4 regions of the Pseudarthrobacter sp. MOO13 genome follow, and region 3 is predicted to be linked to each of the others. Evidence: riboswitches for the same ligand, from Rfam matches in the RefSeq annotation. Region 3 holds a riboswitch; each other region holds the start of a gene.
What was found. A riboswitch is a leader RNA that binds a small molecule or an ion and turns the genes downstream of it on or off. The one in region 3 is predicted to bind cyclic di-AMP.

Region 1 (3,275 bases), 940 kb from region 3:
AGATCAACGGGTCCGTTTGCACCCACCCAGCCTAGCGAACAGCAACCGGCCTGGAAGCCGCTTGTCAGGCGGCGCGCTCGGGAAGCAGGAATGGATCCCAGGCGGGGGTTGGCTTCTCCAGTTCCTTGATCTGCCAGATGGTTCCGTGCGGCGGCTCCGGCACGAAGCGCAGGGTCCATCCCATCTCGCCGGGGGTATGGTCACCCTTGACGTTGTTGCACCGCAGGCAGGCAGCCACGAGATTCTCCCAGGAATCGGCTCCGCCCCGCGATTTTGGGTGGACATGGTCGATTGTGTGCGCTGCCTTTCCGCAATATGCACACTTGTGCCCGTCACGTCGAAGCACACCACGGCGGCTGACGGCCGTTGAGTGGTTGTACCGCGGGCGGATGTAGCGGTTGAGGAGGATCACGGACGGGCGGCCCAGGACGTCAGTGGGGCCCACCACGGGATCATCCCCCTCGGCCACCACGCTCGCCTTGCCTGTGAGCACAAGCACCAGCGCCCGGCGGAAGGTGATAACCGCCAGCGGTTCATATCCAGCATTCAGAACGAGAGTGCGCATGCACGTACCTCTTCACGGCCGCACCCGTCAGGGGCACGAGGGCCGGCTGCCCTCGGCATGTCCGGGCTATGGATCGACATCACAAGAGTAAACAGAGAATTGCAATATCAGGTAATCGGTATACGCGGAGGCCGGATCCCCACCCCGGTGGCGGGAGCCGGGATGCACGCAGAATGGCGGGAGTTAAACGGGAAAAGACCCCCGCCTCAAGGGCAGGGGTCCTTCCGGGCACATCTTATGCGGCGCCGCGTGCGGCGGGCGGCAGTGGTTACCGAACGTGGATGAAGACCGGTCCGGAGCCAACGTTGGCGCTGAACACAACGGTGTCGTTGCCGTTGAAGCCGCCGTGGACGGCCATCCCGTTTCCGGCGTAGACGGCGATGTGGGCCATTCCTCCGCCACCGTCGGCGTAGTAGATGAGGTCGCCGGGCTGGGCCTGGGATGCGGACACCCTGTCACCCAATGACAGGTAACCGGCGGGCCAGTCGTGGAAGTGGATGCCGACGGCAGCCAGTGCGTTGGTCACCAGCATGGTGCAGTCCTGGTGTACGCCAAGCTGGGCGTAGGCAGCGGACAGGATGGCAGCACCCTTTCCGCTGGCGGAAACCTGGGCGGCGGGGGCAGCCGTGGCATCGGCAGTTGCAACCTTGGCAGTCACCTTGGGAGCGGCAACGGCCTGGGCAACGGGAGCGGGAGCGGCTTCCTGCACCGCAACCTCGGGCTCGGGAGCCGGTGCCGGAGTGGTGGTAACTGCCGGCTTTTCGAAGCTGATGGCAATGGTGGAAGCCGCTGAGATCGGAGCGTCGACGGCGGATTCAACTTCCATGGCGGATGCCGGAGCCGAGTCGCGCTTGACGTTGGTGTCGGCTGCGTTGGCTGCGATGCCGCTGGTCAGGACCAGGCCGGAAGCTGCAGCGATTACTGCAGCCTGGCGGCCCATGCCGCCGGCGTTGTCGCTGACAGCCTTGGCAATGATCGCGATCGAGTTGGTTTTGGTGACCTCGGCGCGGTGCCGTGCGGTAGCACGAGTCGTCATCAGTTCTCTCTTTCGTTTTCCTCTGGACCGCGGTGGCCTGTCCGAGGGGGTTGGATGCGCCGGCATCTTGGGGGTACGCCGGCGCGTCCCGAACGGGGATGTTGGTTTCTAGCGAAAAAGCTTTGGGCAAAGAAATAGCCCTTGGAGCGTGGAGCCCAAGAACTACTTGTTCAGGTGGTAGTACGTGGAAGTACCGGTGGCTGCGGGAGAGTGGAGCATGGTTCCCTGCGACGGGTTGAGCGCGCTGATCATCATGCCGTTGCCGACGTAGATGCCGACGTGTGCGCCGCCGTTCTGGACCACGAGGTCGCCCGGCTGGGGGGTGGAGGTGGGGGTCATGATGCTCCACGCGTTCGTGCGGGGAATGCTGATTCCAGCCTGCGCGTAGACCCACTGAACGAAGCCAGAGCAGTCCCAGCCGTTGGGGGTGGTGCCGCCCCAGACGTAGGGGTGGCCGATGCCGGTGTAGGCGATCGCGGCGATACCCGAGGTGGCTGCGGACGAAACGGCTTCCACTGCCTGTCCGGCCTTGGACGCCTCCTGGCCGGCAGTGGTGGCGGTGCGGTCCGCGGACGCGGTGGACTGGGTGCGCACGGTTTCCACCTTCGGGGCGGCGGTGGTCTTGACCGCCGGACGCTCGAAGGAAACGGTGGCCGTGGGGGCCGCGGTGACAGCAAGGGCGGTCTGCGCGGAACCGGACTCCGTGGAGGCCGAGATGCCGGCAGTGGTGTCCGCGGCGTTGGCCGGCAGGCCCATGCTCAGGATGAGGCCTGAAGCCGCTGCCACAACGGCAGCCTGGCGGCCCACGGTCCCGACATTGGCGCTTACGGCCTTGGACATGGCGTCCAAGGGGTTGGCGCGAACCGTTTGCGCACGGTGGCGCGCAGAATTATGGCGTGAAGACACGAAGGTAGCCTCTCCCAATGCCTGCGAGGTGAGCTGTCGGATTCGGATGGGAGTCACCCGGCCACTTCGCTTCCTGGGAAGCTCATGACTTAACCCCAAGGCCTTCCAGAACGCAGAAGGCCAAAATTGGTTCCCCCGCCCCTGCCAGACGATGAAATGCGAACGGACCTTGAGCGGTGGCAGAGTTAGGCAATCCACTCAAGAGCGTCAACTTCGGAAAAGTTGACGCGAGTTAGACGGTACAGCAGTTTTGCTTCAATGTCACATTCAGGTCACGGCGGGTCACGGCGATCTGGGAGTGCGCAATCAAACGGTTACAGCCAGCCCATCGGATCGACCACTTCGCCGTTGACCTGAACTTCGAAGTGCAGGTGGCAGCCGGTGGACGCCCCGGTGGTCCCGCTCAACGCCACGACTTCGCCGCGGGAGACCGTTTGGCCCACCTTGACGTTGAAGGACGAGAGGTGGTTGTACGTGGTCTCCAGGCCGTTGCCATGGTCGATCACCACCCGGTTTCCACCGCCGAACTGGTGCCAGCCGGCGAAGGTCACGGTTCCTGTTGCGGCTGCCAGGACGGACGTCCCGCACTGTGCCACAAAGTCCTGTCCGCGGTGGAAATCTCCGGTGCCGCCGGTGATTGGGCTGACCCGGTAGCCGAAGGGCGACGCGGTCACGAGGGATGCCAGCGGCGCGGCCAGGGTCCCGGCGGAAGCCGCACGCGTTACTGATCCGGCCGACTGGGCGCTCAGCAGTTGCTTCAGCTTCCCG
Region 2 (3,275 bases), 790 kb from region 3:
GGCCAGATCGCGTGGCTGCTGCCCTCCGCACTGATCCTTGCTGCCGGCCTGCTGTGGGTGGGACGCCGGGCGCCGCGGACTGACGCCGTCCGGGCGTCGGTGCTCATCTGGGGTTCCTGGGTCCTGGTGACCGGCCTGGTCTTCAGTTTCATGGCGGGCATCATCCACCCCTACTACGCGGTGGCATTGGCACCGGGGATCGCAGCCCTGGCCGGCCTGGGCCCGGTACTTCTCTGGCAGCACCGGCGGCAGGCCGCCGCGGCGGTCTTCCTGGCCGCCGCAGTGGCCGCGGCAGCCCCTGATGGCATTCACCCTGCTGGGAACCACATCCGCCTACGGCCCGTGGCTGCGCTGGGTGGTGCTGGCGGCAGGCCTTGCGGCCGCAGCAGGAACAGGGTTGAACAGGTTCATCCGCCTGCGCTCCGTGCAACGGACGACGACGGCGCTCGCCATTGCGGCATCGCTCGCCGGCCCGCTGGCCTTCTCCATGTCGACGGCGGCGACGGCGCACAGCGGGGCCATTGTCAGCGCCGGACCGGCGCCGTCGTTCGGCGGCCCGGGCGGGTTCGGCGGAAACCGGACCGGCGGGTTTGGCGCGGGCGGCACGTCCCGGCAGTTCAACGGCCAGGCCGGACAAGGCCAGGGTGCCGGCCAGGGCGGACAAGGCCAGGGGGCCGGCCAGGGCGGGGCAGCGCAGGGCGGTCAGGGTGCCACCGGTGGCCGCGCCGGCGGGATGGCCGGCCTTCTGGGTGCGCCCACGCCGTCGGCCGGGCTCGTGGCCGCGTTGAAGGACGGTGCCTCAAACTACACCTGGGCAGCGGCAGTAGTCGGTTCGAACAATGCCGCAGGTTACCAACTGGCCACGGAACTGCCGGTGATGGCCGTGGGCGGCTTCAACGGCACCGACCCCTCCCCCACGCTGGAACAGTTCCAAGCGCTGGTCTCCCAAGGCCGGATCCACTACTTCATTGCCGGCGGGACCATGATGTCCAGCAGCGGCTCTGACGCCTCCACCCGGATTGCACAGTGGGTGGAGTCCACGTTCCCGGCGCAAAACATTGGCGGGACCACGGTCTATATCCTGGCGGGATAACCCGGCGCCGGGGATCCGCCTGCAGCAAATCGACGCGCCATGATTCGTGACTTCCGTTACCCAAATGTGACTAATGCGCAATCTTCCTGTACCGTCGATTGGGTGCGGTCCCCGTTCGGGCCGCATATCCCGGGTTGACGCCAAGCTCTGCCGCTTCCCGGATTCCGCTTGAGCAACGGCAGAGGCGGGGGACCCACCGTCCCGGGCAATGATTGCCCTTGGGGTTAAGCCAGCACGTGTTTTTTCCGTGCGGCCGGATGCCCTCATCCGAACCCGACAGCTAACTCCGCAGGTGTGAGAGGCGATCAATCATGTCTAAATCCATGGCAAAACCATGCCTGCAAACCAAGGCAAAACATCGGGCCAAACCCCAGCCCGCCAAAAAGACCACCGTGGGCCGGCGTGTTGCGGTCCTCGCTGCATCATGCGCGGTGCTGGTTGGCGTTGGCGCGGCAGGCCAGGCGACCAACAGCATGACCCAGGCGTCGTCCACCGGGTCAAGCGCTTCCACGTCGGCGGCGGATGCCCAGATGAGCATCGAGAAGAGCGAAATCCGGTCCAACCCGGCCGCGAATCCTGCTCCTTCCGCCATCAGCGTGGCACCGCAGGCCGCGGAGCCGGCCCCCGCGCCCGCTCCCGCCGCCCCGCCGGCTGAAGCACCCGCACCTGCGCCGGCCCCCGCGCCTGAGCCTGCTCCCGCCGTCGCGGTCAACGATCCCGCGGGCGCCCAGGCCTACGCCGCCAGCCAGCTGTCCTCCTTTGGCTGGGGACCGGACCAGATGCAGTGCCTGCAGACGCTGTGGACCAAGGAATCCGATTGGACCACCACCGCCACCAACGCCAGCAGCGGCGCGTACGGCATCGTCCAGTCGCTGCCGGCGGAGAAGATGGCCAGCGCAGGCGCCGACTACCTAACCAACTACCGCACGCAGATCAACTGGGGCCTGGACTACATCAAGAAGAGCTACGCCTCGCCCTGCGGCGCGTTGAACTTCCACCTGGCACACAACTGGTACTAGGCACCACCAGCACCGGGCGCAACGCAAACCGCGGGCCGCATCATGTCGATGCGGCCCGCGGTTTGCGTTAACCGGCGCCCTGGACGTCGCCCGGCCCGGCGTTCCGCCAGGGGATGTACTGGACAGACCACTTGTTGCCGTCCGGATCGGCGAAGTACAGGAAGTGGCCCCACTGCTGCACATCCACGTCGCTGACGTCCACGCCGTTGCCCTTGAGCTGGCGGTGGGCAGCCTCGATGTCGCTGACCACCAGCTGGAGGTTGGATCCTGTGCCGGGCGGAGCGTCGGTGAGCCCTTCGCCGATGCAGATGGAGCAGGCGGAGCCGGGTGGCGTCAACTGCACGAAGCGGATCGACTCCGACGGGCGTTCGTCGTAGTCGGCGTTGAAGCCAACCTTGTTAACATAGAAATCCTTGGCGCGGTCCACATCGGATACAGGGACAAAGACGAGTTCTAGTTTCCAGTCCATCCGCACAGGCTAGCGGCGGGAACGGTTTTGAAAAAGGGTGGAACCTACCCGGCGATCCCGTACAGGCGGTCGCCGGCGTCGCCGAGGCCGGGAACAATGTAGGACTTCTCGTTGAGCTTCTCGTCGATGGAGGCCAGGACGATGTGCACGTTCGCGTCGCCCAGTTCCTCCTCCAGCTTGGCCAGGCCCTCCGGGGCTGCCAGCAGGCAGATGCAGGTGACGTCGGAGGCGCCGCGCTTGAAGAGGAACTTGATGGCCTCACGCAGGGTTCCGCCGGTGGCCAGCATCGGGTCCAGGACGAAGACCTGGCGGCCGGTGAGGTCCTCGGGGAGGCGCTCGGCATACGTGATGATGTCCAGGGTTTCCTCGTCCCGGGCCATGCCCAGGAAGCCCACCTCGGCGGTGGGCACCAGCTTGGTCATGCCTTCCAGCATGCCCAGGCCGGCGCGCAGGATGGGAACTACCAGCGGCGTGGGCTTGGTGAACGCGGTGCCGACCGTGGTGCTGACGGGCGTTTGGATGGTGACGGGCTCGGTGCGGACCTCCCGCGTGGCCTCATAGGCCAGGAGGGTCACCAGCTCCTCCGTCAGCTGGCGGAAGACCGGCGACGGCGTGTTTTTGTCCCGCAGGACGGTGAGCTTGTGGGCGACCAGGGGGTGGTCAACAACGAGAGTGCGCATCCCCTAAAACTATC
Region 3 (3,275 bases):
GAGCGCCGGTGCTTTCCCAGGCCGGCGAGGCCGCCGAAGGAGCGGACAAATGCGGCGGGGTCGTCCCGCGGGGCTATTTCGTGGACGGTTTCGCAGCGGGCCCGGACCTCCGCCGGAACCGGGACAGGGCCGGAAAACGTCAGCAGCGTGACGGCAACATCCGCGGGAAGGTGAAGGATCACTTCGTACGGGATCATGGAGCTTCCATCACCGAGTTGCGGGTCCCGGTTTGGCACGCTTTCCGTCACGTACAGGAGCTTCATTGCAAGAGTGTACTGGATCACACTCGGGTGGCAGGGTTGCTCTGGGCAACTTTGTGGGGAACCGCAGGAAGCCAAAAAGGGCGACGGCGGGAAGTCCCGCCGTCGCCCTTTCCAAGGGGGGCGCGTGGCCGGCTACTGCCAGGCGCGGACGTAGTCCACCAGGAGTTGGGACTGCGGGCCGTACACCGGGTTCGTCGATGAAGCGCCGACGTTCAGCACGATGTACTGCGGGGCGTTTCCGTCGTCCGTGGGGTAGGACTTGACCTTCACGCCGTCGAAGTAGACGTCCGACGAGTTGGCCATCCGGTGCAAGCCGAAGGTGTGGTATTCGTTGGCCCAGTTGCCGCCAACGCCACCCTGGTTGTGTGACCCGGAGCCGGAGTGGTAATTCACGGTCATCTTGCCCTGGAGGACCTCCGCGATGTCGTTCTCGCCGGTGGCGGGCCAGGACTGCCCGGTGGTCCAGAACGCGGGCCAGTTATAGAGGCCGTTGGCGTTGCCGGGGAACCTGATGCGGGCCTCGACGTACCCGGTGGTGAACTGGTACCCGGTGCCCGCTCCACCCTTCGGGTTCGTGGAGACCAAGGACCCGGAAGACGAGGAGGCAAGGCTAAGGGCCAGGTTGCCGTTGGCCACGGAGACGTTGGCTGGGTTGGTGGCCACCTTGTTCATGGTTCCGCAGTTGGGGGAGAACCAGCAGTTGGACCACTTACCGCCGTCCAGGCCTGAACCGTTGAACTCGTCAGCGAAGGTCATGGTCCAGTTTCCGGGGACCCCTGCGGGCATGGGCGTCCCGCTGTTGGCCAGCGGTGCCGAGGCTGGTGCCACGGCGATGGGGGACTGCGGTGCAGGAGCCGCAGCGGCCGGAGCCGGGGCGGGTGCCGCGGGAGCCGGCGCCTGGGCCGGAGCCTGCTCTGGTGCGGGTGCGGGCGCGGGTGCGGCTGCCGGTGCCGGGGCGGGCGCCGGAGCGGACTGGACTGCGGCCGACGGGGTGGGCTGGACCTGTACCTCGCTGCCGGCCCCGGCGGCGCTGGCCACCCGGGATACGTCGGCAGCTTCATTGCCGTTGGCGACGCCGAGGCCAAGGGAGGCTGCGCCGAGGACGGCTGCTGCCAGGCCGGCGGCCAAGGGCAGGCGGCGGGAATCTCTGGATGTCAAGAACTGACGGAGCCCGGCCGATGGGGTCTCATTCTGATGACGGCGGGCGCGTTTGGCGCTCAATTTGCGGGATGCGGGCATGGGGAATTTACCTCTCAACGCCGGCGGGGTTAGCTGTCGGGTTCGAATGCTGCCATTCGGCCGCGGATCGCGGCTTCACCCCGAGGGCAGGCGGGAGCCATACCCGTGACACTTGGGTCCCCCGCCTCTGCCTTGGAACCTGAGGGATCGCGGAAGCGGCAGAGTTGGGCGTCTTCCGGGATTGGGGCCGGCTGGGGCGGCCCACCCGAAGACCGTACACGAAAATCCCTGCGGAATCACAATTGGGTAACGGAAGCGGCGCGGTGGGCGTGGCGTCCCGCGGTGCACCCGCATAGACGTCTATTGGCGAACGGCACACTCCTGCGTTTTCCACATAGGTGTCCGGTCAGGCTGCTCCTGCCACATCACGCGGCTAGCCTTGAGTCAAGCGCGAATCGCCTATCAGGTCCAGATGCACTAGGATATTGAAGTCTGTGCTGCGTCCTGCCTCCGTATTGGTGGCAAGGCACTGTGCAGAATCGCAAATGAACCTCCTGTTACGGAAATGCCGTAACCGCTTAGCCCAAAGGAGGTGGGTTCACATATGCGTCCTTACGAATTGATGGTAATCATCGACCCCGAGGTCGAAGAGCGTACCGTTGAGCCGTCGCTTCAGAAGTTCCTGAACGTCATCACCAACGATGGTGGAACCATCGAAAAGGTTGACATCTGGGGCCGTCGCCGTCTGGCTTACGAGATCAAGAAGAAGTCCGAAGGTATCTACGCCGTGGTGAATTTCACCGCCAAGCCGGAAACCGCCAAGGAACTTGACCGCCAGCTGTCTCTTAACGAGACCATCATGCGCACCAAGATCACCCGCCCCGAAGAGCAGAAGGTTGTTGCTGAGTAATCAGCACCAAAATTCATTCTTTACCCCGCAGGAACGCACTCTTCACCCAGGATCGAACAAGGAGGCAGTAGATGGCAGGCGAGACCACCATTACGGTCATCGGTAACCTCACCAATGACCCGGAATTGCGGTTCACACCGTCCGGTTCCGCAGTAGCGAACTTCACCATCGCTTCCACCCCCCGCACCTTTGATCGACAGTCCAACGAGTGGAAGGACGGGGAGACCCTGTTCCTCCGCGCCGCGGTCTGGCGTGAAGCTGCCGAGAACGTCGCCGAATCCCTGACCAAGGGCATGCGCGTGATCGTCACCGGCCGCTTGAAGAGCCGTTCCTACGAAACAAAAGAAGGCGAAAAGCGCACCGTCATCGAGCTTGAGGTCGACGAAATCGGCCCCAGCCTGCGCTACGCCAACGCCAAGGTCAACCGCACCCAGCGCTCCGGCGGACAGGGTGGGGGCGGCGGCAACGGCGGCGGTGGCTTCGGAGGCGGCAACCCTGGTGGAAACCAGGGCGGCAACTCCGGTGGAGGCTGGGGCGGCGGCAACCAGCAGGCTGCACAGGACGATCCCTGGGCCACGCCCGGCGTGTCCAATGCAGGCGGCTGGGGCAACGGCCCCGATTCCGAACCTCCCTTCTAAAACCCAAACAACGGCCCGATGCCGGGAATGCCCGGGAGCCGCAAGGCACCCAAGGTTTTGCCGCCGTCGGACCACCACCATCCCGTGGATCAATATCCACGGGCTCCCTAGAATAGGAGCTCCACGATGGCTAAGGCTGAACTCCGTAAGCCCAAACCAAAGTCCAACCCCTTGAAGGCCGCTGACATCACTGTCATCGACTACAAGGACGTAGCATTGCTGCGCAAGTTCATCTCCGACCGCGGAAAGATCCGCGCCCGTCGCGTCACTGGCGTCACGGTGCAG
Region 4 (3,275 bases), 2.0 Mb from region 3:
CACCGAGCGGGCCGGGCTGGAACGCTACATGGACGGTGCCCCGGCGGACTTCGGGACGTATACGACCTTTTGCGGGACCTGATCCGACGACAACAGGAGGGTGGCAACCGGAGACCCGGCTGCCACCCTCCTGTTGGGAGCAGGCTTTACTGCGCGAAGACTAGGCGACGCGGACCACTGAGTAGCCGCTGAGCCAGCTGATGGAGTGCACCTGCGTGGTGTAGCCGTTGACGCCGCCACTCACAACCTGGCCGTTGCCGGCGTAAACGCCCACGTGGCCCGAGGTGATGATGAGGTCGCCGGGTGCCGGGCTCCCGACCACGCTGCCGTACTGGAAGAACTGCGTGGGAGCCAGGTCGCCGACGCTCTTGCCGACGGAGCGCAGGGCTTTTTCAACCATGGCGGTGCAGTCCTGGCTCACGCCGACCTGGCCGTAGGCGGAGGCCAGGATGGCAGCACCGGTCCCGCTCCCGGTGGTGGACGCCACCGGCGTTGCTGATGCGTAGGACATGTTCATGCCGGTGTTCGCCGGTGCGGTGGCGGCTGCCGCCTGGACGGGGGCCGCTGCCGGCGCAGGTGCTGCCACGTAGCCGGCGCCGGGGATCTGGATCTGGTCACCGGGGTAGATGATGGACGACAATCCCAGGCCGTTGGCAGCCAGGAGGTCATTGAGGCTGACTCCGTACGCGGCCGAAATCGCGCCGAGGGTGTCCCCGGAAACGACGGTGTGGACGGTTGCTGCCGCGGCTGCCGGAGCAGTTGCAGGAGCTGCGGCGGCCTGGACGCTGGCCTGCTCAGTGGTGTCCGCGCCCGTCACGCCCGCATGGGCCGGGGCGCCGACGCCGAACGCGATGCCGGACGCGGCGGCAACAGCGAGGGCCGGACGGCCAAACGAACGGGCCTGTGATTTGGCCGTCACGGCGAGTCCCTCGAGCGCAATGGAGCGGGCCGGGGTCGCGCGGTGGCGGGCAGTGCTGAGATTCTTTGACACGATTGATCGCCTCTCCCATGCCTGCGGGGTGAGCTGTCGGGTTCGGGTTGGAGATACCCGGCCGAACATATCTCCGCGGTGGGCGGAGGAGCTGTCCGACTTAACCCCAAGACCTGAAAGGTCGTGGAAACTTGGTTCCCCCGTCCCTGCCAGCATGAATGCGGTTGAATCCCGGTATCAGCGGCAGGGCTCGGCAAACTGATGGGAGTGTCCCGTTTGGGGAGGGACACCAGAAGACCATAACCCGCCGACCCTCCCATTGTCACGTTTAGATAACATGCGAGGTTCTTCTCTCGTATTCAACCAACGATTGGATGGGTCCGATCCACCCACGCCGGGCTCCCGCCGGTCCGGCACCGGACCAAACGGGTAACAAAGCAGGCACGGCCGCCTTTCCGCTCCGGCGTGCCGCCGGTATGCTTCGGGACTATGCCCCTGTTCGTGACCATGCCCACGTCCCCGCTGGTGGGGGGACTGCTCGCCATCGCAGTGGCAGCGGCCACGGTCCTGCCGGCCACTGCAGACGAGCCTGCACCTCCCGGTGGGTATCCGTCCTGGGCTGACGTGCAGCAGGCGCAGTCTTCCGAGGCAGCGAAAGCGGCAGAGATCACCACCATCAATGGGTTCCTGGACGGCCTCCAGACCCAGGCTGAAGCCGCCGGTAACACGGCGGTCCGGGCATCGGCCGACTACGCCGCAGCCGACGCCGGGCTGCAAGCGGCATCGGTAAGGCTGGATTCATTGTCCGCCCGGGCTGCCCGCGCCAACGACGAACTGGCCCGGCATCGCAAGGAAATCGGAGCGCTTGCCGTCCAGGCGTACAAGACGGGCGGGACCAATACCGGATTCTTCGTGGCCCTTGATGCCCTGCGGAACAACAGCGTCCAAGGGCTCAACCTCGTCCAGCTGGTGGGCGACAAGACTGCTGCTCTGGTGGAGAAAGCTGCGGCTGCCGGAAAAGTTGCCGCATCACTGGCAGAGCAGGAAAAAGTGGCCCGCACTGAGCGGGAACGACTGTCCGGGGAAGCAAAAGCCAAACTGGATGCAGCCCGCTCCGCCCAGGATGCGCTTGCCCGGCAGGTAAATGACGAACAGCAGCACAGCACCGAACTGACCGCCCAGCTTGCCTCGCTGAAGGGAACGACGGCGGCACTTGAGGGGGAGTATCGCCAGGGCCAGGCGGCGCTGGCTGCCTATGAAGCGGCCCAGGAGGCCAAGCGCGCCGCTGCGGCGCAGCAGGCCCGCCGGCAGGCCGAAGCCGCGGCGCAGGCTGCCGCGGCCGCAGCCAGGCAGCCCAAACCCGCGGCTGCAGCTCCGGCCGGCAACGCGGCGGTACCGGCCCCGCCGGCCGGCCCGGTTCCCGGCAGTCCGCCGCAGCCGGCCGTGCCCGGCCCGCCGCCCGTCGTCGTTCCCTCCGTCCCGGGCGGTGCCGTCAATGATCCTGCCGGCGCCAAGGCCTATGCCTCAGGACGCCTGGGTGCCCTCGGCTGGGGCGCCGACCAGTTCCAGTGCCTGTCCCAGCTGTGGACCAAGGAATCCGGCTGGCTGACCACGGCCACGAATGCCTCATCCGGGGCCTATGGCATAGCCCAGGCCCTGCCGCCGGGAAAGTACGCCAGCGCCGGAAGCGACTGGCTGACGAGTTACCGGACGCAGATTGACTGGGGGCTCGGCTACATCCGCGACCGCTACGGGTCCCCGTGCGGCGCCTGGAGCCATTCCGTCGCCCTGAACTGGTACTGACTGACGCGCTAGGCTTTCCGCATGCCAGATTTCGAACGGTTCAGGGTGCTGCTCGAAGAGGAACGGGCCCGGAGGTTGGCCCTGTTGCCGGCGCTGCGGGCTGATATCGACGCGGCCAACGCGGCCCGGCAGGACTCCAACGTCGATGACGAACACGATCCCGAGGGCGCCACGATCGCCTTCGAACTGTCGCAGGCGTCGGCATTGTTGAAGCAGAGTTCAGCCGGGCTGGACCAAGTGGAGGCAGCCCTGGAGCGGCTGGCCAACGGCACCTATGGAACCTGTGCGGTCTGCGGCGAGCCCATTGCGGCCGGCAGGCTCGAGGCGCGGCCCTGGACCCCATTCTGTATCCTTCATGCCTCTGCGGGGCGGGGGCGGTGACCGAGGTGCCCGACGTCGCGGCTGCTGCTGAATTTATCGACCGGACCCTTCAGAACGAGGGTGCCTGGTACCGGGCCGACGAGGTGGGCTACCGGCTGGGCGGAGCCCTGGCCTCCTACGGGTCTTCGATCGGCGCAGTCCGCGGCACAGTCCGGGACGC

Region 1: another riboswitch for cyclic di-AMP. It lies ahead of AC4EEO_RS14975 (C40 family peptidase); the one in region 3 lies ahead of AC4EEO_RS19305 (glycoside hydrolase family 16 protein).
Region 2: another riboswitch for cyclic di-AMP. It lies ahead of AC4EEO_RS15630 (aggregation-promoting factor C-terminal-like domain-containing protein); the one in region 3 lies ahead of AC4EEO_RS19305 (glycoside hydrolase family 16 protein).
Region 4: another riboswitch for cyclic di-AMP. It lies ahead of AC4EEO_RS08330 (C40 family peptidase); the one in region 3 lies ahead of AC4EEO_RS19305 (glycoside hydrolase family 16 protein).

Annotation. Positions count from the first base shown of each region.
Region 1 is NZ_CM177848.1:3,280,098-3,283,372, forward strand. Features, by position in the region: gene AC4EEO_RS14960 (NTP transferase domain-containing protein) at 1-22, opposite strand, end outside; gene AC4EEO_RS14965 (HNH endonuclease) at 65-565, opposite strand; gene AC4EEO_RS14970 (NlpC/P60 family protein) at 834-1,601, opposite strand; gene AC4EEO_RS14975 (C40 family peptidase) at 1,764-2,441, opposite strand; cyclic di-AMP (ydaO/yuaA leader) riboswitch at 2,512-2,693, opposite strand; gene AC4EEO_RS14980 (M23 family metallopeptidase) at 2,822-3,275, opposite strand, start outside.
Region 2 is NZ_CM177848.1:3,438,292-3,441,566, forward strand. Features, by position in the region: partial or broken gene AC4EEO_RS15625 (glycosyltransferase family 39 protein) at 1-1,093, shown strand, start outside; cyclic di-AMP (ydaO/yuaA leader) riboswitch at 1,239-1,399, shown strand; gene AC4EEO_RS15630 (aggregation-promoting factor C-terminal-like domain-containing protein) at 1,405-2,112, shown strand; gene AC4EEO_RS15635 (glyoxalase superfamily protein) at 2,180-2,581, opposite strand; gene upp (uracil phosphoribosyltransferase) at 2,626-3,261, opposite strand; gene AC4EEO_RS15645 (phosphatase PAP2 family protein) at 3,274-3,275, opposite strand, start outside.
Region 3 is NZ_CM177848.1:4,223,340-4,226,614, forward strand. Features, by position in the region: gene AC4EEO_RS19300 (glycosyltransferase) at 1-263, opposite strand, end outside; gene AC4EEO_RS19305 (glycoside hydrolase family 16 protein) at 396-1,421, opposite strand; cyclic di-AMP (ydaO/yuaA leader) riboswitch at 1,507-1,676, opposite strand; gene rpsF (30S ribosomal protein S6) at 2,047-2,352, shown strand; gene AC4EEO_RS19315 (single-stranded DNA-binding protein) at 2,424-2,990, shown strand; gene rpsR (30S ribosomal protein S18) at 3,117-3,275, shown strand, end outside.
Region 4 is NZ_CM177848.1:1,791,489-1,794,763, forward strand. Features, by position in the region: gene AC4EEO_RS08325 (protein adenylyltransferase SelO) at 1-82, shown strand, start outside; gene AC4EEO_RS08330 (C40 family peptidase) at 161-991, opposite strand; cyclic di-AMP (ydaO/yuaA leader) riboswitch at 995-1,167, opposite strand; gene AC4EEO_RS08335 (coiled-coil domain-containing protein) at 1,421-2,734, shown strand; gene AC4EEO_RS08340 (TraR/DksA family transcriptional regulator) at 2,756-3,115, shown strand; gene AC4EEO_RS08345 (DNA alkylation repair protein) at 3,112-3,275, shown strand, end outside.